3 regions of the Nocardioides aromaticivorans genome follow, and region 2 is predicted to be linked to each of the others. Evidence: riboswitches for the same ligand, from Rfam matches in the RefSeq annotation. Region 2 holds a riboswitch; each other region holds the start of a gene.
The links. Region 2 has a riboswitch for cobalamin ahead of BJ993_RS00940 (ferredoxin-like domain-containing protein). Riboswitches for the same ligand answer to the same signal wherever they lie in the genome.
Positions count from the first base shown of each region.

Region 1 (6,304 bases), 430 kb from region 2:
CGTGATGTCCTCGGCGCCCGGCACGGCGCTGCTGGACGCGTCGGTCGGACTCGCCGTCGCCGTCCCGCTCGACTTGCCGGTCGGGCTCGCGCCGGCCGAGGGGGTCCCTGACGGGGTGGCGCTGGTGCTCGGGTCGGTCGGGGTGTCCTCGTCGCCACCCTTGTCGCCAGCCTTGTCGCCCTTGTCGCCCTTGCCGCCGGTGCTGCCGCCGGTGCTGCCGGAGTCCTTGGTCGGGCTGGTGGTCGGCGTGGACGTGCGGGGATCAGGTCGTACACCCGGCGGGGTGCCCTGCGTGCCAGAGCCCTCGTGCCATGAGAAGGCGACATACCCGCCCGCCGGGGCGTCAAGCGAGTCGACCCCGAGGGTCGAGTACTTCCACGGCCCACCCTGGCCGTCGGCCCACCACAGGCTCCAGTAGGCGTCGGCTCCCGTGCAGTCGCGATCGGCAGGCTTCTCGTTGACGGTGCAGACATAGCCCTGCATGCCCGGCGCCGGGCTGTACGCCAACCGGAAGCCCGCCTGCTGGAACGCCTCCGCTGCCGTGCTGGCGCTCGCTGCGCATCCCTTACGGAGGTCGTCACTCCCGCCGACGAGCTCGTTGAAGTCAACGAACACGACGGTGCCCGCCGTGCCGCCGCAGCCCGCAGCTGCCCTCGCCTCCGCGGACGCGCCGAACAGCCCGGTCGCGGCGACGAGCGCCACGGCCGGGCCGATCCCAATAACGAGTCGGCGGAGGAGCACTCAACTCACCCGGAAGGACTTGGTACCCACGCGGTTGGCGAAGGCGCCCTGGACCCGGACCGACTTCAGGCCCGTCGTCCGACCGAGGGGGAAGGCGTAACCGTAGGTTCCGGTCGACGTGGCCTTGCCGGTCTTGATCACCTTGCCGCCGTAGATGACCTTTACTGGCTCGTTGGCGGCGAGACCGGTGACCCGGACCGTCTGCGTCCCACCGCGAGGCACGACCGTGCGGGTCACCGTCGGGCTGAGCGTCTTGGCGGCGAGGGCCTTCACCGTGGTGGTCGCGGACGTCCCGTCGGCGACCGTCAGGGTGATCGTCTTGGTGCCGGTCGCTCCGGTCGGCACCTTGGCGCTGATCGAAGCCGTGCCGGCGAGGCCGGCCGAGCCCGGGACAGTGCCGGCGCACACCCAGGAACCGGGAGTCAGGCCCGTTGCCTTGACGGTGGCGCGGCCGCCGGTCTGGACGTACGTCGTCGGACCAGTGAGGGTCGGGGTGCTGGCGGACGTCGGCGCCCACGTGAGGGCCGGGAGGGCCTGGGCCGACCCGAGTCGCCACTGGTACTGCTTATCGATGGGGATACCAGCCGTCCGCCCGCCCGCCAGCGCGGCGTCGTCGTAGGCGATCGCACCAACCTGGGTCGCGAGCTGGTCCGTGCATCCCGTCACCGTCTGCACCTGGTGGCGGCGCAGCCAGATCGCGGCGTTGGTCGCAGCGTCGACGTCACCTAGCTCGCCGAGCGCCCATCCGGCAAGGCCGGTGCTGTTGGTGTTGGAAGAAGCGGTCGAGGCACCGCCGTTGAACGAGCCGTCCGTCTTCTGGCGCGACAGAAGCCATGCCTCCGCCTTGCCGACAGCACGTGCGACCCGCGGAGTGGCGTTCGCGACGTCCTCGCCGAAGACGATGAGGAAGAAGGACGTGACATCGGGGTCGGCCGCATCATTGCCCGGGCAGCTTCCCTCTTCCTGCCCGATGTCGAGTGCGAACCCACCGCCCTCGCACTGGTGAGCCAGCAGCCAATCGGTTGCCTTCTCTGCCTCGGGGCTGCTGGCCGTAGCGAGCGTCTTGGCGGCGAAGGTCTGGGAGATCGTGTTGGCGTAGTTGCCAAAGGTCGATGTGTCATTGGCCGCGCCGGTCGTGTCGTCGACCTGCGTCTCGAGGCGCGTGATCAGGTTGACGCCGCCGAAGCTCGTCGCATCGCCGCCGGTGGTCTGCGCGAAGTAGGCGCTCTTGGCGACCGGTCCGGCATAGGTGCTTCCCGTGTCACCGAAGGCATCACCCGTGATGTAGCCCTCGATCTCGCCGGCGACCGCATCCCTGATGGCGGCGACGTCCGCGTCGTGGTCGCCGACGACCGCCAGGGCAAGCGCGATGTCAATGCTCGTGCTGTAGTCCTGACTGTCGTACTGATCGTTGTGCACGATGCCGCTGGTCAGCTGGCTGATCAGCCACGTAGCGCCGTCGCCGACCGGGGCCGCCGTGGCTGCGTGCGCCTGCGGGGCGATGAGGAATGACGACGCGGCCAGGACGCTGACGGCGAATGCGCCGCCGACGCGACTTCCGGTGCTCGCGAGCATGCTGTTTCCTTCCCGCTGCACGCAGGCGGGAGGCGGTCGAGCCGACATCCCGCTGCTCTCCACGACAGCGATTCGTGTCAGGACGTGCGCAGCAGGTGCTCCGGCTCGCCACCCCGAGGCGGCCTACGGTTGCGGGTCAGCGCCGGACTTCGACCGGCTTCCCCCACCACGGACGTGGACTGTGAACTATCGACCGCAGGATACCTCTCTGCGACCGATCGGCCGCCTCGACGAACCTCCGGACATGCCGCTGGCCCCGCCGGAGGGCGGGGTGTGGGGCTTGGTGGTCAGTAGCCGTCGAGTGGTGTTGTGCCGGCGGGGCCGACGTGGAAGTGGTGGCCGTGGGGGCTGGTCCACAGGTAGTGGCCCGGCGCGATGACGAGGTAGCGCCATTGGCTGTGGGTCTTGGCGCGGTGGTGCCTGCGGCAGAGTGGGACGAGGTTGCACGGGCAGGTCTTGCCGCCCCCGCCGTGGGGCTTGGCGTGGTCGAGGTCGCAGCGGACCGCCTGTTGGGGACAGTTCGGGAACCGGCAGGTGTGGTCGCGGAGCCGGACTCGTCGCTGGTGGCGGTCGGGGATCTCGTAGGAGTCGACCGGAACGCAGTCGGCCAGGTTGATGACCGGTCGCACGATGACGGTCGTGCCCGGGACCTGCAGCCACTCCTTGACCTGGGTGACGTGGACGGGTGACCTGGTCTCCTCACACCGCCCGACGTTGTTGTCGCCGGTGAAGGCGGTGTCGGTGATGTGGACGTTCAGCTCCACCCGCCGGCCGGGAGCTTGGGCGATGACCTCGCCAGTCGTCTCGTCGGCGATCAGCAGGTCGAGGGCGAGGTCACGGCGGGCGATCGCACCCACGGCCTTCGCCCGCCGGACGTCGAGGGAGTCGGTGTCGCCGAGCTGGCCTCGCAGTGCTGCTTCGCGGGCGACGGCTTGGTTGAAGTCGTGGCCGTCGGCCGCATCGAGGTAGGCGTCGAGGTGCACGCCGCCGTGCTCATCGGTGTCGGTGATGTTGCAGTGACGGTGCTCGTTCGCGGCCTGGCGTTCGGCCTCGGCGCGTTCGGGGTCGAACCGGAGGATCGCCTCGGTCACGAGGCGTTCGAGCTGGGCCCAGCCGACGCCGCCGACGGCGGCGTTGAGGTGCCGGTCCACGAACTCCGCTGCTTCTGCCGGCAGCGACCTCGTCAGGTCAGCGATGCGCTGGGCCCGCCACGGCGCAACCCGGCCGTCCACCACCGCGGCGTACAAGAGGGGGAGGCGCCAGGCGCACTCGATCACCTGACCCACATACGACCGCCCACCATCCGGCGACCTGCCAAGCACCGCGATCAGCTCCATCAGCTGGAACTCCGACACGAGCGGGGCACCCGGGCCGGCGATCGGGACACCCGTGTCGAGGTAGCCCTCCGTCAGGGTCGCGGCGCCCTCGGGACTGTCGACGATGTTGGCCTCGGCCCACGACGTGATGGCCTGCCACTCGCGGACGATGAGGGCGTCGCGGAGGTCGACACCGTCACGGATCTCGGACAGCAGCGACGCTGTCGAGACAGCTGTCGCGGTGCCGCTGATTCCGAGATCCATGACTGGATTCTCCCATCGACCTCCGACACAACGAAGCGACGGAAACCCGCCTGTGGACAGGGGAAAGTCCCTCGACGGGGTGTGCAGAACAAGTGGCGCAACGAGCGAACACGAGGCCGCCGGACCGCACCCGACCGCGCAACCGAGCCCCGCGCCCAGCCTCCTCGTCGCTGCGCTTGAAGACCCGACCACAGGCATACCGCAGGGCACAGCAGGTGCACCGGAGCAAGAGGTTTCGAGGCTCGGCGCTGGCGCGCCTCGCACCTCAACCAGCGGAGGGGGCACAGCGGGTGCACCGGAGCCAGGGGTCTCGAGACGGTCGCTGCGCGACCTCCTCGACCACCGAGGTCGCTGCGCGACCTCCTCGACCACCGGAGGCGTCTCGCAACTTTCCGGGCGGAGCCGGCGTCTCCTCCAGCAGCACTCCTTCTCGGAAAGGTCGAACCATGAAGCGCCTCACCCTCACCCGCTCCACACTCGCCGGGCTGCTCGTCGCAGCCGGCACCGCCCTCGGCTTGGCCGCACCGGCCGGGCCGGCGCTGGCCGACGTCACCACGCACGCCGCGGCGCCGACGTACACGGGCGTCGTGACCTCGGCGACCGGGCTCACCCAGCGCGTGGCGCCCAGCACGCACGTCCCGCGCTCGGGCACCGCCATCCGGCGAGGCGCCGTGCTGGTCCTCGACTGCCAGCTCAACGGGACCGTCGTCGACCGGAACCAGCGCTGGTACAAGATCCACGGGCGCAACGCCTGGGTGTCGGCGCGCTACGTGCGCAATGTCGGTGCCGCGCCGCTCGGTTGCACGGCCGGTGACTGGGCCTACGAGGTCAAGGTGGGCACGAACATCCGCCAGGGGCCGAGCACGCTGGACCGCGCGATCGGCTCGCTGGCGCGCGGCACGGAGCTGAACACGCGCTGGATCACCCGCACCGGGCAGGCCGTCGACGGCAACCGCACGTGGGTGGCCGTCGCCACGGCGAGCGGCAACCGGGGCTGGATCTCGGTGACCAACCTGCGCCTCGTCGGCTGACCGGGAACCCGTGGGCGCGGCGGCGCGTCGGACCACCATGCGACGACACGCCGCCGCGGCTCTCGGGACCCTGCTGCTCGCCGCCCTCACCGGCTGCGCCGACGACGGAGCCCCCGCCCCCACCGGTACGACGGCAACGCCGGCCACCATCGCGAGCCACGCCCCCGACGTCCTCGTCTCCGTCAGCTCCACCGGCGGCGAGGGCTCCCCCGCCCCGGGAGTCCCCGACGTCGAGGTCCGCGCGGACGGCACGGTCTTCCTCCGCACGGACGACGGCCTCGGCGTCGCCACCGCCACCCTGTCCGGGGACGGCCTGGCCCAGGTGCGCGAGGCCTTCGCGCCGGTGTCGATGCGGCAGGCCGACTACGCGGAGAGCGACTGGACGGACCAGCCGACGACGTCGGTCCTCTCGACGCTCGGCGAGCGTCCGGCGTCGATCAGCGTCTACGGCTTCGGGCACGACGACGAGGTCGACGACCCGGACTGGGACCGCCTCGCCGCGGCGCTGGAGACCCTGGACGACCTGGCCGCGGCCGCGACTCCCGCCGCCTACCGCCCGTCCACCGTCACCGTCGTCCTCTCCCCCGTCACCGAACCGGGCCGGGCATGGCCGCTCACCCCACTGGCCCGGCTCGCGCAGGGCTGGACCGCGACCGGGCAGCCGTGCGTCCTCGCCCGGGGCCGCGACGTCGCCACCCTGCAGGAGATCGCCACGCACGAGGGGCGCGAGGGCCTGGTCTGGGCGGGCCTGGCGGTCGACGTCCGGCCGGTCCTGCGTGACGCCCCCTCCGGCTGCGCGGCGGCGCCAGCCGACGGGATCGGCATCGGCTGGTTCCACCGGGTGCGCCTGGCCCCGGCTCCGCACCGGCCGACGCCCGTCGAGGCGTGGCGGGCCGCCGAGGCCATCGAGGTCGCGGCCAGCGCTGCGACCGGCCAGGAGCCGCCTGAGGGGCAGCTGTCGTCGTACGACACCGTCTGGAGCGCCGGCGGCGCCGGCCGGCACCGCTGGATCGAGGTCCGCGCGACCTACCCGGCGCAGTTCCGCGACGACCGGCCCGACGTCCCCACCACGTGGCGGGTCCGGGTGGACGCCGCCACGGGCGAGGTGCGCGCCCTCGAGGTCGAGGGCGCGGACGTCAGGACAGCTTCTCGAGGATGAGCTCGCGCACGCGGGCGGCGTCGGCCTGCCCGCGGGTCGCCTTCATGACCGCGCCGATGACCGCGCCCGCGGCGGCGTGGTTGCCGCCCCGGATCTTGTCGGCGATGTCGGGCTGCGCGGCGAGGGCCTCGTCGATGGCGGCCAGCAGCGGGCCGTCGTCCGAGACCAGCGCCAGGCCGCGCTTCTCGATGACCTCGGCGGCGGTGCCCTCACCGGCG
Region 1 is NZ_JACBZM010000001.1:632,063-638,366, forward strand. It holds gene BJ993_RS02975 (ICP22 family protein) at 1-702, opposite strand, end outside; gene BJ993_RS02980 (prenyltransferase/squalene oxidase repeat-containing protein) at 742-2,316, opposite strand; cobalamin riboswitch at 2,390-2,515, opposite strand; gene BJ993_RS02985 (HNH endonuclease signature motif containing protein) at 2,604-3,896, opposite strand; gene BJ993_RS02990 (SH3 domain-containing protein) at 4,343-4,927, shown strand; gene BJ993_RS02995 (hypothetical protein) at 4,965-6,086, shown strand; gene gatB (Asp-tRNA(Asn)/Glu-tRNA(Gln) amidotransferase subunit GatB) at 6,064-6,304, opposite strand, start outside.
Region 1: another riboswitch for cobalamin. It lies ahead of BJ993_RS02980 (prenyltransferase/squalene oxidase repeat-containing protein); the one in region 2 lies ahead of BJ993_RS00940 (ferredoxin-like domain-containing protein).

Region 2 (6,304 bases):
GTCGTACGACGTCCCGGTCGGCCGCGTGCGCCTCGACCATCACCGCCGTGATCCGGTCGAGGTCGAGCTCCTGGGTGTCGACGAGGTCGGCGTCGTCGCGGCAGTGCGACAGGACGGCCATGTCGATGTAGGTGCCGGGGAAGAGGACCACGTCGGCGACGCCGAGCAGCGAGGCCGCCCGCAGGGTGATCAGGTCGGCGGCGCCGGGACCGGCGCCCACGAAGTGCACCGTCATGCGGTCTCCTTCGTCCAGGCCCACTGGGTCACCGCGCGCGCGGGCGTCCAGCCGGTGAAGCGTCCGCCCAGCGGCGTCACGTGCTCGACCGACAGGCGGGTGAGCTCGCCGCCGTGCGCGTGGAAGGCGGCGACCAGCAGCTGCTCGGTCTCCAGGGTCACGCCGTGCGCGACGAGCCGACCGTGGGGTGCGAGGCGCTCGCGGCACAGGTCGAGCAGCCCGGGCGCCGTGGCACCGCCGCCGACGAAGACCGCGTGCGGCTGCGGCAAATCGGCGAGCGCGTCGGGCGCCCTGCCCTCGACGACCCACAGCCGTGGGACGCCCAACGACTCCGCGTTGCGGGCGATCCGGGCGGCGCGCTCCGGGTCGACCTCGACCGCGACCGCGTTGGTGCGCGGGTGGGCGCGCAGCCACTCGATGCCGATCGAGCCGGCGCCGGCCCCGATGTCCCACAGCAGCTGGCCGGGGCGGGGCGCGAGCCGCGACAGTGCACTGGCGCGGACGTCGCGCTTGGTGAGCTGGCCGTCGTGCTCGAAGAGGTGGTCGGGGACGCCGGTCGCCCACGAGTTGAGGTCGTCCTCGGTGGCGGGCACCTCGACCGCGATCACGTTGAGCCGGGGCAGCGGCCCGGACCACGCGCCGAAGTCGGTCGGCCGGCTCGTGTAGCGGAACTCGTCGTCCGAGCCGAGGTCGCCCAGGACCGTCATCCGGGTGTCGTCGAAGCCCTCGGTGTCCAGCAGCTCGGCCACGGTCATCGGGGTCGTCTCGTCGGACGACAGCACCAGGATCCGCGCTCCCGCGACCAGCTCGCGCCGCAGCGCCGCGGGATCGCGCCCGACCAGCGTCACCACCGTCGACTCCTCCGCGGACCAGCCCATCCGGGCCCGCGCGAGCGCCACCGACGACACCGCTGGTACGACGTCGACCGCGTCGGCGCCGAGCAGCCGGATGAGCGTCGTACCGATCCCGGAGACCAGGGGGTCACCCGAGGCCAGCGCGACGACCCGCCGGCCGTCGTACTCACCGAGGAAGGAGGCGAGCGACGACAGCGGGCGCGGCCACGGGCGGCGTTCCTGGCCCTCGACCGGAGGGACCAGGCCGAGGTGGCGCTCGCCGCCGAGGAGGACCTCGGCGCCGGTGACGAGAGCCAGCGACGCGGGCGGGAGGTGGCCGTCGGCGCCGACGCCGACGACCGTCACCTTCACTCCGCCCATCACTCGACCCACCGGGGCGTCCAGACCGTGCCGTTGGGCTCCACGCGTGTGTAGGAGGCGCCGACGATCAGCAGGCACTTCATGTCGATGGCGTCCGTGTCGAGCCCACCGAGCGTGGTCACGGTCAGCGACTCCTCGGCGCGGCCGACGTCGCGGCCCACGACCACCACGGTGTCGGGGGAGCGGTGCTCGAGCAGGATCTTCTGCGTCTCCACGACCTGCTCGCGGCGCGAGCGCGAGGCCGGGTTGTAGATGCCGAGCACCAGGTCCGCCTCGGCGACGGCCCGCAGCCGCCGCTCCACCACCGGCCACGGCTTGAGCCGGTCCGACAGGCTCATCACCGCGAAGTCCGCGCCGATCGGCGCGCCGGCACGAGCGGCGACCGCCTGAATCGCGCTCACGCCGGGCAGCACCCGCACCGGGACGCTCGCGTGCTCGGGGTGGGCCGGGTCGGCCGCCGCCTCGAAGACCGCGGCAGCCATCCCGAAGACCCCGGCGTCGCCGCCGGAGACCACCGCGACCCGCTCGCCGCGCAGGGCGAGGTCGAGCGCGAACCGGGCCCGGTCGACCTCGACCGTGTTGCCGGAGGCGTGGCGCTGGAGGCCGGGGCGCTGGGGGACGCGGTTGACGTACGGCGCGTAGCCGACCACGTGCTGGACCTCGGCCAGTGCGGCGGTGGCCTCGGGGGTCAGCCAGCCGTCGGGGCCGGGGCCGAGGCCGATGACGAGGAGCTCGGCGGCCCGGGGGTCTCGTGACGGTCGCTGCGGGACCTCCTCGACCACCGGGGCGGGCTCGGCCGCGCGGAGGCGGGCCGCCGTCGCCGGCCGCGCCGAGTCACCCGGCACGACGATGAGCGAGAAGTACGGCACCGACGCCTCGTCGACCTCCGCGACGGGCAGCCACCGCTCCTCGGGCTGGGAGGCGCGCTCGACGTACATCGCTCCCTCCAGCCGCCCGGCCTGCTCCAGTGCGGAGCGGACGGCGGGGAAGGTGCGGCCCAGCTTCATGATCACGGCGCCGTCGGTGTCGGCGAGGCGGCGGGCGAGCTCGGGCTCGGGCAGGGTGCCGGGGAGCACGGTCAGGACGTCGTCCTGTCGCACCAGCGGCGCCGGGATGGTGGCGGTGGCGGCCGCGAAGGCCGGCACCCCGGGGACGACGTCGACGGCGAAGCGGTCGCGGAAGCGGTCGACGAGGTACATCGACGAGCCGTAGAAGAGCGGGTCGCCCTCCGCCAGGAGTACGACGTCGCGGCCGGCCTCGAGGTGGACGGCGAGCCGGGCCTCGCAGTCGTCGTAGAAGTCGGCCAGCGCGCCGACGTACCCGCCCGGGTGGTCGGTCGTGCCCGTCGTGACGGGGTAGCGCAGCTCCTCCTCGACCGCGTCCGCGGGGACCAGGTGTGCAGCGATCCGGCGCGCGTGCGACTCCTTGCGGACGCCCGCGTGGAAGGCCACCACCGAGGCGGCACCGATCAGGCGCTCGGCCTTGCGGGTGATCAGCTCGGGGTCGCCCGGCCCGATGCCGACGACGTGGAAGCTGCCGGCCACGGCTACTCCTCCTCCTGGGCGAGGGCGTTGACCGCCGACGACGCCATCGCGGAGCCGCCGCGGCGCCCGCGGACGGTGACGAACGGGATGTCGATGCCGTGGTCGTCCGCGAAGGCGGCGAGCGCGTCCTTGGACTCGGCGGCGCCGATGAAGCCGACCGGGCAGCCGACGATCGCGGCCGGGCGCGGGCCGCCGTCGAGGATCATCTCGAGCAGGTGGAAGAGCGCGGTCGGGGCGTTGCCGATCGCGACGACCGAGCCCTCCAGCAGCGGCTCCCACAGTGACACCGCAGCGGCGGTGCGGGTGGTCGACCACTCCTTGGCCAGCGCCGGCACCCGCTCGTCGGTGAGGAAGCAGTGCACCGGGTTGTCGGCGGGGAGCCGGCCGGCGGTGATGCCCATGGCGACCATCCGTGCGTCGCAGAGGATCGGCGCTCCGGAGTCGAGCGCACCGCGCGCCGCCTCGACGAGGCGGGGGTGGACGACCAGGTCCTTGACCAGGTCGGTCTGCCCGCTGCCGTGGATCATCCGGACGGCGACCTTCTCGGCGTCGGCCGGCACCAGCGAGAGGTCCGACTCGCGGCGGATCGTCGCGAACGAGTCGACATAGATCGCCGGCCCGTCGGCGATGTAGTCGTAGCGGCGCGGGGGAGCGGTCAGCTCGGTCATGGGCCCTCCTCCAGGGAAGCCGACGTCGGGATGAGCACGCCGTGCCAGGGCGTGACGACCACGGTCGTCGCGCTCCAGCCGGCGATGGTCGGGAGGTCGAGGCCGTCGTCGCCGACCCGGACGTGCTCGCCGCCGGGGACCTCGCCGTACCCCAGCGCCGGCGCGTGTACGACGCCCGCCGGCTCGGCCGGGACCGGCGCCACGAGCGGCGCGGGCAGCTCGTCGACGTGCCACGCGGCCGCCGGCCCCGTGCCGCGCGCGGCGAGGAAGTCGCGGGCCAGCCCGGCGAGCGAGCCTGCCGCGTCGCGCAGGTCGACCACGGCGCCGTACCCCTCGCCGACGCGGAGCTGGGCGCTGCCGGCGTCGAGCGCGACCAGGCCGAGGTCCTTGTGCCGGTCGGCGAGGTCGCCGCGGCCGTCGTCGAGGGTGAACAGGAAGCGGCCGGGCAGGCCGGCGAGCTCCGGGTCGTCGAGGAGCAGCGCGTCGAGCGCGGTCACGACGGGCCGCAGGTCGGCGTGGCCGCCGGCGAGGCCGGTCTGCGGGGAGGCGAGGACGTTGCGCACCCGGTCGTGGGCCCGCGAGGGCAGCAGCCCCGTCGCCTCGAGCGCCTCGAGGGCGGGGGCGGCGAGCCGGTCGCCGGCGTCGAGCGGCATCGCCCGCAGCTGCAGGTTGGCCCGGCCGGTCACGCGGACCCGCCCGTCGCCGTACTCCTCGGCGACCTCGGCCAGCGCGCGCAGGGCCGCGGTCGACACCTGGCCGCCGGGCACGCGGATGCGGACCAGCCCGCCGTCGTCGGCGGGCCAGGGGTGCACGATGCCGGGGCAGCGGTCCGGCCGGCTGCGGGTGGTGGCTGCTGGGGCCAAGGGTGGTCCTTCGAGGTCGGGGCTCCTCGCGATCGCCCCTTCGACCTCGCGGTGGTCTCCGCAAGGGCCAGCAGGTCTTCGGACTCGGGATCATCCGGGCTGGAGCGTCTTCCCAGGACCCGGAGGACCCAGTGACGTCGTGCTCCGCCCGTCACCCACACCGCTGCGCGTCAGTCCCGGACTCACACCGGGTTCCCTGACCTCCGGGGAGGTCGACTGGCCCTCGCACACTATCAACCTCTGGCCGCTCGTCGACCCACCAGTAGCCTGACGGACATGCCTGCGCTCAAGGACGTCGTTGACCTGCTCCACGGCTGGTACCCGCCCGCGACCGCCGACTCCTGGGACGCCGTCGGGCTCGTGTACGGCGACCCGGCCCAGCAGGTGCGGAAGGTGCTGCTCGCCGTCGACCCCTCGCCCGCGGTCGCGGAGCAGGCCGCGGACTGGAAGGCCGACCTGCTCGTCGTCCACCACCCGCTGTTCCTCAAGCCGGTCAACGGGTTCGCCGCGACCAGCCCGAAGGGCCGCACGCTGCACACCCTCGCGAAGGCCGACTGCGCGCTGCTGACCGCGCACACCAACGCCGACCAGGCCGTGGGCGGCGTCTCGGAGTCGCTGGCGCTGGCGCTCGGGCTCACCGACCTCGAGCCGATCATCCCCGCGCCGGGCGGCCCGCGGGACAAGCTGACGGTGTTCGTGCCCGCCGACGCCGCCGCCCCCGTGCGCGCCGCGATCGCCGAGGCCGGCGCCGGCCGGATCGGCGACTACGACTTCGCGTCCTTCACCAGCGCCCCCGGCGAGGGTCGCTTCCGGCCGCTCGACGGCGCGAACCCGATGGTGGGGACGATCGGCCAGCTGGAGACCGTCGAGGAGGTGCGCGTCGAGGCCGTCCTCGAGCGCTCGGTCCGCACGGCGGTGGTCCGCGCGATGCTGGCCGCCCACCCCTACGAGGAGCCCGCGTACGACGTCAGTGAGCTCGCCGACCCGGGCCTGGCCGGGACGGGGACCGGCCGGATCGGCACCGTCGCGCAGGCGACGCTGCGGGAGTTCGCCGAGCACGTCGCGGCGGTGCTCCCGGCGACCGCCCACGGCGTACGCGTGGCCGGCGACGGCGACCGCCCGGTCCGCCGCGTGGCGGTCTGCGGCGGCGCGGGCGACTTCCTGCTCGACCGGGTCGCGGGGCTCGGCGTCGACGCCTACGTGACCAGCGACCTGCGCCACCACCCGGCGGCGGAGTTCGTCGAGAAGGGCGGCCCGGCGCTGGTCGACGTGGCCCACTGGGCGGCCGAGTCGACCTGGCTCCCGGTCCTCGCCGAGCGCCTCCACGACGCGCTCGGCGACGCTCTCGAGACCCGGGTGAGCGACATCGTCACCGATCCTTGGACAATGCACCTGTGAACGCCGACCCCGCCGCCCAGCTCCGCCTGCTCGACCTCCAGGCGCTTGACTCCCAGGTCGACCAGCTCCGGCACCTGCGGGCCAACCCGCCGCAGGCCGCCGAGATCAAGGAGCTGCTCGGGAAGCGGGCCGATGTCGACGGCCGGCTGCGCGACCAGCGCATCGTCGTCGACGACCTCTCGCTCGCGCAGGCCAAGGCCGACGCCGACGTGGAGCAGGTCAAGGCGCGTCGTACCCGTGACCGCGAGCGGATGGACTCGGGCGCCATCGGGGATCCGAAGGCGCTGGAGCGGATGCAGCACGAGCTGGAGTCGCTGGAGCGCCGGATCTCGACGCTCGAGGACGAGGAGCTCGAGGTCATGGAGCAGCTCGAGGAGGCGCA
Region 2 is NZ_JACBZM010000001.1:203,267-209,570, reverse strand. It holds gene BJ993_RS00960 (cobalt-precorrin-4/precorrin-4 C(11)-methyltransferase) at 1-235, opposite strand, end outside; gene cbiE (precorrin-6y C5,15-methyltransferase (decarboxylating) subunit CbiE) at 232-1,449, opposite strand; gene cobJ (precorrin-3B C(17)-methyltransferase) at 1,449-2,993, opposite strand; gene BJ993_RS00945 (precorrin-8X methylmutase) at 2,996-3,661, opposite strand; gene BJ993_RS00940 (ferredoxin-like domain-containing protein) at 3,658-4,524, opposite strand; cobalamin riboswitch at 4,577-4,760, opposite strand; gene BJ993_RS00935 (Nif3-like dinuclear metal center hexameric protein) at 4,801-5,922, shown strand; gene BJ993_RS00930 (zinc ribbon domain-containing protein) at 5,919-6,304, shown strand, end outside.

Region 3 (6,304 bases), 1.7 Mb from region 2:
ATCTCGGCCAGCGGGCAGTTGACGAGCTCCTCGTCGCCCGGCTGCTCGTTGCCGACGGCATAGCGGATCGCGACCGAGTCCTGCGCGTCCGGGAAGACCCACGGGAAGGTCACCCCGTCCCAGCCCTTGTTGAACAGGGTCGCGTCGCTGACCACGATGATGTGGTCCGGCACGCCCGGCGGGGTCCCGACGTACTTGCAGACCACGACCTTCTTCCCGTCGACCGGGCACTCCTCGCCCGAGTCGACCGGCGCCGCCAGCTCGTACGTCGCCGACGGCCCCTCGAAGGCCCAACCGTCCTTGGCGGTGAGCGTGACGCTGCCGTCGTCGTTGACCGTCACCGTGTACTCGTCGGTCTCCACGATGGCCGGGTACGCCGCGTTGTCCGGACCACACGGGTCGTCCGGCTCCACGTCCGGCGGGGTGGCGATGCAGGGCTCACCCGAGTCGGCGGGCAGCTCGAGGGTCAGGGTGGACTCTCCGCCCGGGAACTCGTAGCCCGGCTTGGCGGTCAGCACGACGTCACCGTCGACGACCTCGACCGTGTACTCGTCGGTCTCGGGAACCTCCGGGAACGCGATGTTGTCCGGGCCGCACGGATCGACCGGCTCGATCGTCGGAGGAGTGATCTGGGCGAGCGGGCAGTTGACGAGCTCCTCGTCGCCCGGCTGCTCGTTGCCGACGGCGTAGCGGATCGCGACGGAGTCCTGGGCGTCGGCGAACGTCCACGGGAAGGTCACCCCGTCCCAGTCCTTGATGGCGTTCTTGCTGACCACGATGATGTGGTGCGGCACGCCCGGCGGGGTGCCGACGTACTTGCAGACCACGACCTTCTTCTCGTCGTCGTCCTTGGCGGCCGCGATCCGGCGCGACCGGATCTGCTGGGCGCCGTCCTCGGCGCCGTCACCCGCGGGAACCGCGTCGGCCGGGACGTCCTGCGGAGCAGGAGCGTCGGCGGGCTGGTCGTCCTGCGCGGGCGCCGGGTCGGGAGCGGGCTCGGCCTCGGGCTCGGGGGCGGGCTCCGGCTCCGGCGCGGGCTTCGGCTCGGGAGCCGGCTTCGGCTCCGGGGCCGGCTCGGGCTCCGGCGCGGGAGCGGGCGACTCGACCTCGGCGGAGGGAGTGCCGTTGCCGCCGTCCGCGTCGTCGGCGTAGCCCGGCGCCGCGAAGGCCGACACGGCGACGAGCGCGGCGACCGGGACGGTCAGGGCAGCGCGTTGCCAGAGGGTGCGGCGGGCAGGCCGCAGTGACTGCTTCATTTCGTTGTCCCCATGTGTGTGTTCGGTCGCACCCACTGCACGACCGAGGGAGCTTCGGAGCGGGCATGGCCGAAAACCACGAAGGGAGCGCGGCGCCGGGCCCGCGTCCTGCGACGCCCTGCGTTGCACTCCCCTACCGACCGCGCCCCACGCGCAACCGGTCCCGCACACCAACCTAGGGATCTTTACCCAGCGGATCCGCTGAACTGCGGAGATTTTACTCAGGCCGATGCCCGCGGCCGGGCGATGTTGCGCCCGTCACACTTTTCGTGCAGGACGACAAAGAGCCGCCCCGACTCTGTTCGACGGCACGAGCGGGCACCCCTGCGCCGTGACGAGACTTCCCGTGTCGAACCAACCAGCACCCCGACCTGGGACGGAGCCACCAGCGATGAGCGACCTGATGCAGCTTGTGCCGATCTTCACCTTCATGCTGATCCCGGTGTGGATCCCGCTCGTCGCGGCTGCGTTCGGGATGGTGTCGGACGCGATCAAGGCGCCGGCGAAGGCCGTCACGCACCACGGCGCGGCGCGTCCCGCCCCTCGCCACGCGGGCGTCAGCCCCGTCGGTCCTCGGGTCCTCGCGGAAGGAACTGCTCGGTGAGCATCGGCCACGCGTGGTCGATGAGCTCCTCCATGTCGAGGTAGGTCGCCCGCTTCACGTAGGGCTTGGCCAACTCGGTGTCGATCACCTTGAGCACGAAGCGGCGCAGCTCGGCGTCCAAGCCGGTCATCTTCCGCAGGATCGCCCCGCGCCGGGTGTCGGTCTTCAGCTCGAGCCCGATCTGGTTCTCACTCGGCGTGAGCAGCTCGAGGCGGAGCTTCAACGGGTCCTCGGTGTGCACCACCAGGACCAGCGGGATCACGACCTCGGCGTTGAAGTTCAGCTTGTCCAGCGGCAGGTCGAGCTGGAAGACCACGCTGATCGGCAGGTCGATCGCGTAGGTCAGCAGCTCGGCCGGCACCTCCTCGCCCGACGTCGGGCCGAAGGTGCCGGTGAAGCTCACGCTGGCGAAGGCCCGGCCCGGGCCCGCACCGATCGGCCCGAGCGAGATCTGGTCGCCCAGGACCGCGTCGATCGTGCGCAGGATCCGCTCCTTGTGGAGCACGCGGCGTACCCAGTGCACACCGAAGCGCTCGTACGACGCCGGTCCGGTCGCCTCCGGCTCCAGCTCCTGCAGCTCCGGGTCCGGCAGCTCCGCCACCGCATCCACCCCCGCCAGTGCGTCGACCACGGCTCCCCCTTGCTCGTTGTCACACCGCCCGGAGCCGGAAAGCCCCGTCAGCACTGACGATTCTCCTACATCCTGCCGCAGCGCGGGCGGCTGCCCATGGTTCCGGGCGCCCGGACCTGCCGGTGGGGGCGCAGGCCGGCCGCGTGTCGCCCGGGTCACACCGGCTTGGCGCGCCGCGTCGGCTGTGCGTACATTCCGACCCGAGCCAGTCACACCCCCGAGGTGAGGGAATCCGGTGAGAATCCGGAACTGTCGCGCAGCGGTGAGGGCGACGGACGAGGCACGCAGCCACTGGACCGAAGGGTCTGGGAAGGCGTCTCGTCCGATTGACCCCGAGTCCGAAGACCTGCTGGCTCGCCGTGGTCCCACCGAGCTTCGCGATTGAGCTCCCGACACTGAGCAGGTCCCACCCGTGCACCACCTCGATGCCGTCGAGCGACGCTCCGACGCGCGCCGCCTGCCCGTGCCCGTGCTGCTCGTCGTGCTGGTGCCCTCGGCCGGGGCGACCTTGCTCCTGTCGACCGCCCACGGAGCCGAGCCGCTGCCCCTCCACGTCGTCGTGGACGCGCTCCGCGTCCGGTTCGCCGGGGCGCCCGTGGACCCGGCGTACGACGCGATCGTCTGGGACATCCGGCTGCCCCGGACCATCCTCGCGTTCGTGGTCGGCGCCGGGCTCGCCCTCGCAGGCGCGGGGATCCAGACCCTCGTGCGCAACCCGCTCGCCGACCCCTACCTGCTCGGTGTGTCGTCGGGAGCGAGCGTCGGTGCGACGGCCGTGCTGACGATGGGCGTCCTCGCCGGCGCCGGACTGTGGGCCCTGTCCCTCGGCGCGCTGCTCGGCGCGCTCGCCGCCTCGGTGCTGGTGTTCGCCGTCGCGATGCTCCAGGGGGGCCTGACGCCGCTGCGGCTCGTGCTCACCGGGACGGTGCTGTCGGCGGCGTTCTCCTCACTCGCGAGCTTCATGGTCTTCCGCAGCGCCGAGCCGCAGACGGCGCAGTCCGTGCTGTTCTGGCTCCTGGGCTCGGTGTCCGGCGCCACCTGGGGCCAGCTGTGGCTGCCCGTGGCCGCGGTCGTCGCGGCCTTCGTCGTGCTGATGGCCGCCAGCGGATGGCTGGACGCCCTCGCCGTCGGACCCGACACCGCAGCGGCGCTCGGCGTGCCCGTGCGGGAGCTGCGCGTCGGCCTGTTCGTGCTGCTGTCGGTGCTGGTCGGCGTGCTCGTCGCGGTGGCCGGCGGGATCGGCTTCGTGGGCCTGGTCGTCCCCCACCTCGCCCGCCTGCTCGTCGGCCCGCGGCACCGCGCCGCGCTCCCGGTCGCGGTGCTGCTCGGCGGGGTGTTCCTGATGTGGGTGGACGTCGTCTCCCGCGTGGCCGTCCGCCCGACCGAGATCCCGCTCAGCGTCGTCACCGGACTGATCGGCGCGCCGGTGTTCCTCATCCTGCTGGGGCGCCGCAGCTACCGCTTCGGAGGAGAGTCGTGACCACGACCGGGCCGGCCCTGGCCACCCGGGACCTGGCCTGCGGCATCGGCCGCCGAACCGTGCTGACCGGCATCGACCTGGAGGTACGACGCGGTGAGGTCCTCGGCCTGATCGGGGCCAACGGGACGGGCAAGTCCACCTTGTTGCGGGTTCTCGCCGGGGTGCGGGCGCCGACGGCCGGCGAGGTCCGGCTCGGCGATGAGCCGCTGGCGTCGTACTCGGCGAGGGACCGGGCGCGGCGGATCGCCTTCGTCGCCCAGGAGGAGGCAGCCCCCTCCGACCTGCTCGTGGGGGAGCTCGTCGCCTTGGGCCGGCTGCCGCACGCGCGGTCCTGGGGCGGCGTCGACGACACGTCGCGCACCGCCGTCGACGAGGCGCTGCGGCTGGTCGGCCTGGAGCGTGCCGCCCGGGTGCCGCTCGACCAGCTCTCCGGGGGCGAGCGACGCCGGGCCGTCTTGGCGCGTGGCCTCGCCCAGCAGGCTCCGCTGCTGCTCCTCGACGAACCCACCAACCACCTCGACATCCGCCACCAGCTCGCCGTGATGAGGCTGGTCCGGCGGCTGAGCCGCGAGCACGGGCGGGCGGTCGTCCTCGCCCTCCACGACCTGGACCTCGCCGCCACCTTCTGCGACCGGATCGCAGTGCTCCACGACGGCACGCTCCTCGCGTGCGGCACCCCCGACGACGTCCTCACCCCGGACGTGCTCCACGACGCCTTCGGCGTCCTGGCCACCCGCGTGACCCACCCGCTGACCGGCCGGACGCACCTGCTGTTCAGCCACGACGAGAGAGAGACCCACCCGTGATGCCCCAGCCCCCGCGCGGCCGGTACCGCCGCTGCGTCGTCCTCGCCACCACCGCCGCCCTGGCCCTGACCGCCTGCTCGGCCGGCGCCGACGGCGGCGCCGCGGACGGCGACCGGGCCACGGTCGAGAACTGCGCCCGGCAGGTCGACTTCCCCACGCCGGCGCAGCGGATGTTCGTCAACGACTCCAACCTGATCTCGATGGTCCTGGCGCTCGGCGCGCAGGACCAGGTCGCCGCCGTGTCCAGCATCGGCCGCGACGAGGCGGTCCTCACCGAGCACTACGGCGACGTCGTCGCCGATCTCCACCAGGTCTCCGACGACTACCCGAGCCTGGAGACGGTCGTGGCGGCGCGGCCCGACGTGATGGTCGCCGGCTGGAACTACGGGTACGACGAGACGAAGCAGCTCACGCCCGACTCCCTCGCCCAGCGCGACATCGCGGCCTACGTCCTCACGGAGTCCTGCCGCCAGGCCGACGGCGCCGCCCGCGGCATCGTCGACCCCTGGACCGCGCTCCGCGCCGACCTGACCAACCTCGGCACGATCACGGGCCACGAAGACCGGGCCGCCGCGGTGGTCGCCGACCTGGACGAGCGGCTCGATGCCCTCGCCGCCGCGCCGGCACCCGCGAGCGAGCCCGTCCTCTTCGTCTTCGACAGTGGGGAGAAGGCCGTCTTCACCTCCGGCGCGTTCGGCGCCCCGCAGGCGATCATCGAGGCGGCCGGCGGCGCGAACGCCACCGCCGACGTCCGGGACACCTGGGTCGAGGTCTCGTGGGAGAAGCTCGCGTCCTCGCGACCGGACGCGTTCGTCTTCGTCGACTACCCCGGCCAGACCTTCGAGCAGAAGGTCGCGGTGCTGAGGGCGAACCCGGCCACCCGTGACCTGCCGGCCGTCAGGGAGGGACGCTTCCTCAACCTCCCGTACGCGATGTGGACCAGCGGTCCGCTGAACGTCGATGCGGCCGAGGACGTGCGGACGGCCCTGGAGAAGTGGGGGCTCACACCCGCGCGCTGAGCGGGCGGCCACCAGCGGCAGGGGTGACCCATCCGACACCGCGGCGGAGGAGGTCGGCGCGCGAGCGCATGTGAGGATGGGGGCTTCCCGACGACAGGAGCCCCCCGGATGACCGAGGCCGTGGCCGTGCGGTACCCGACGCCCACCCTCGTCCGGACCGCCGACGGCACCGCCAAGGGACTCCTCGTCCTCCTGCTGGTGCTCGCGGTCGTCGACCCCGACGGGAGCCACCTGCGCGACAAGGCGGCCGAGGCGCGCGCGATCGGCTACCCGCTGGTGTCCTTCACCGTGCCGGCGATCTGGCTGCTCTTCTGGAAGGACCGTGCGTCCTTCCCGTGGCTGGCCGACCTGCTGGTGACGCTCACCTGCTTCACGGACATCCTCGGCAACCGGATGGACCTCTACGACACCGTCGTCTGGTTCGACGACCTCATGCACTTCGCCAACACCGGCCTGATCGCGGCGGCCGTCATCCTGCTGACGCTGCACCGCAGCGCACCGCTGTACC
Region 3 is NZ_JACBZM010000001.1:1,913,768-1,920,071, forward strand. It holds gene BJ993_RS08945 (hypothetical protein) at 1-1,256, opposite strand, end outside; gene BJ993_RS08950 (hypothetical protein) at 1,660-1,860, shown strand; gene BJ993_RS08955 (hypothetical protein) at 1,814-2,491, opposite strand; cobalamin riboswitch at 2,681-2,859, shown strand; gene BJ993_RS08960 (FecCD family ABC transporter permease) at 2,955-3,971, shown strand; gene BJ993_RS08965 (ABC transporter ATP-binding protein) at 3,968-4,777, shown strand; gene BJ993_RS08970 (ABC transporter substrate-binding protein) at 4,777-5,796, shown strand; gene BJ993_RS08975 (DUF2238 domain-containing protein) at 5,905-6,304, shown strand, end outside.
Region 3: another riboswitch for cobalamin. It lies ahead of BJ993_RS08960 (FecCD family ABC transporter permease); the one in region 2 lies ahead of BJ993_RS00940 (ferredoxin-like domain-containing protein).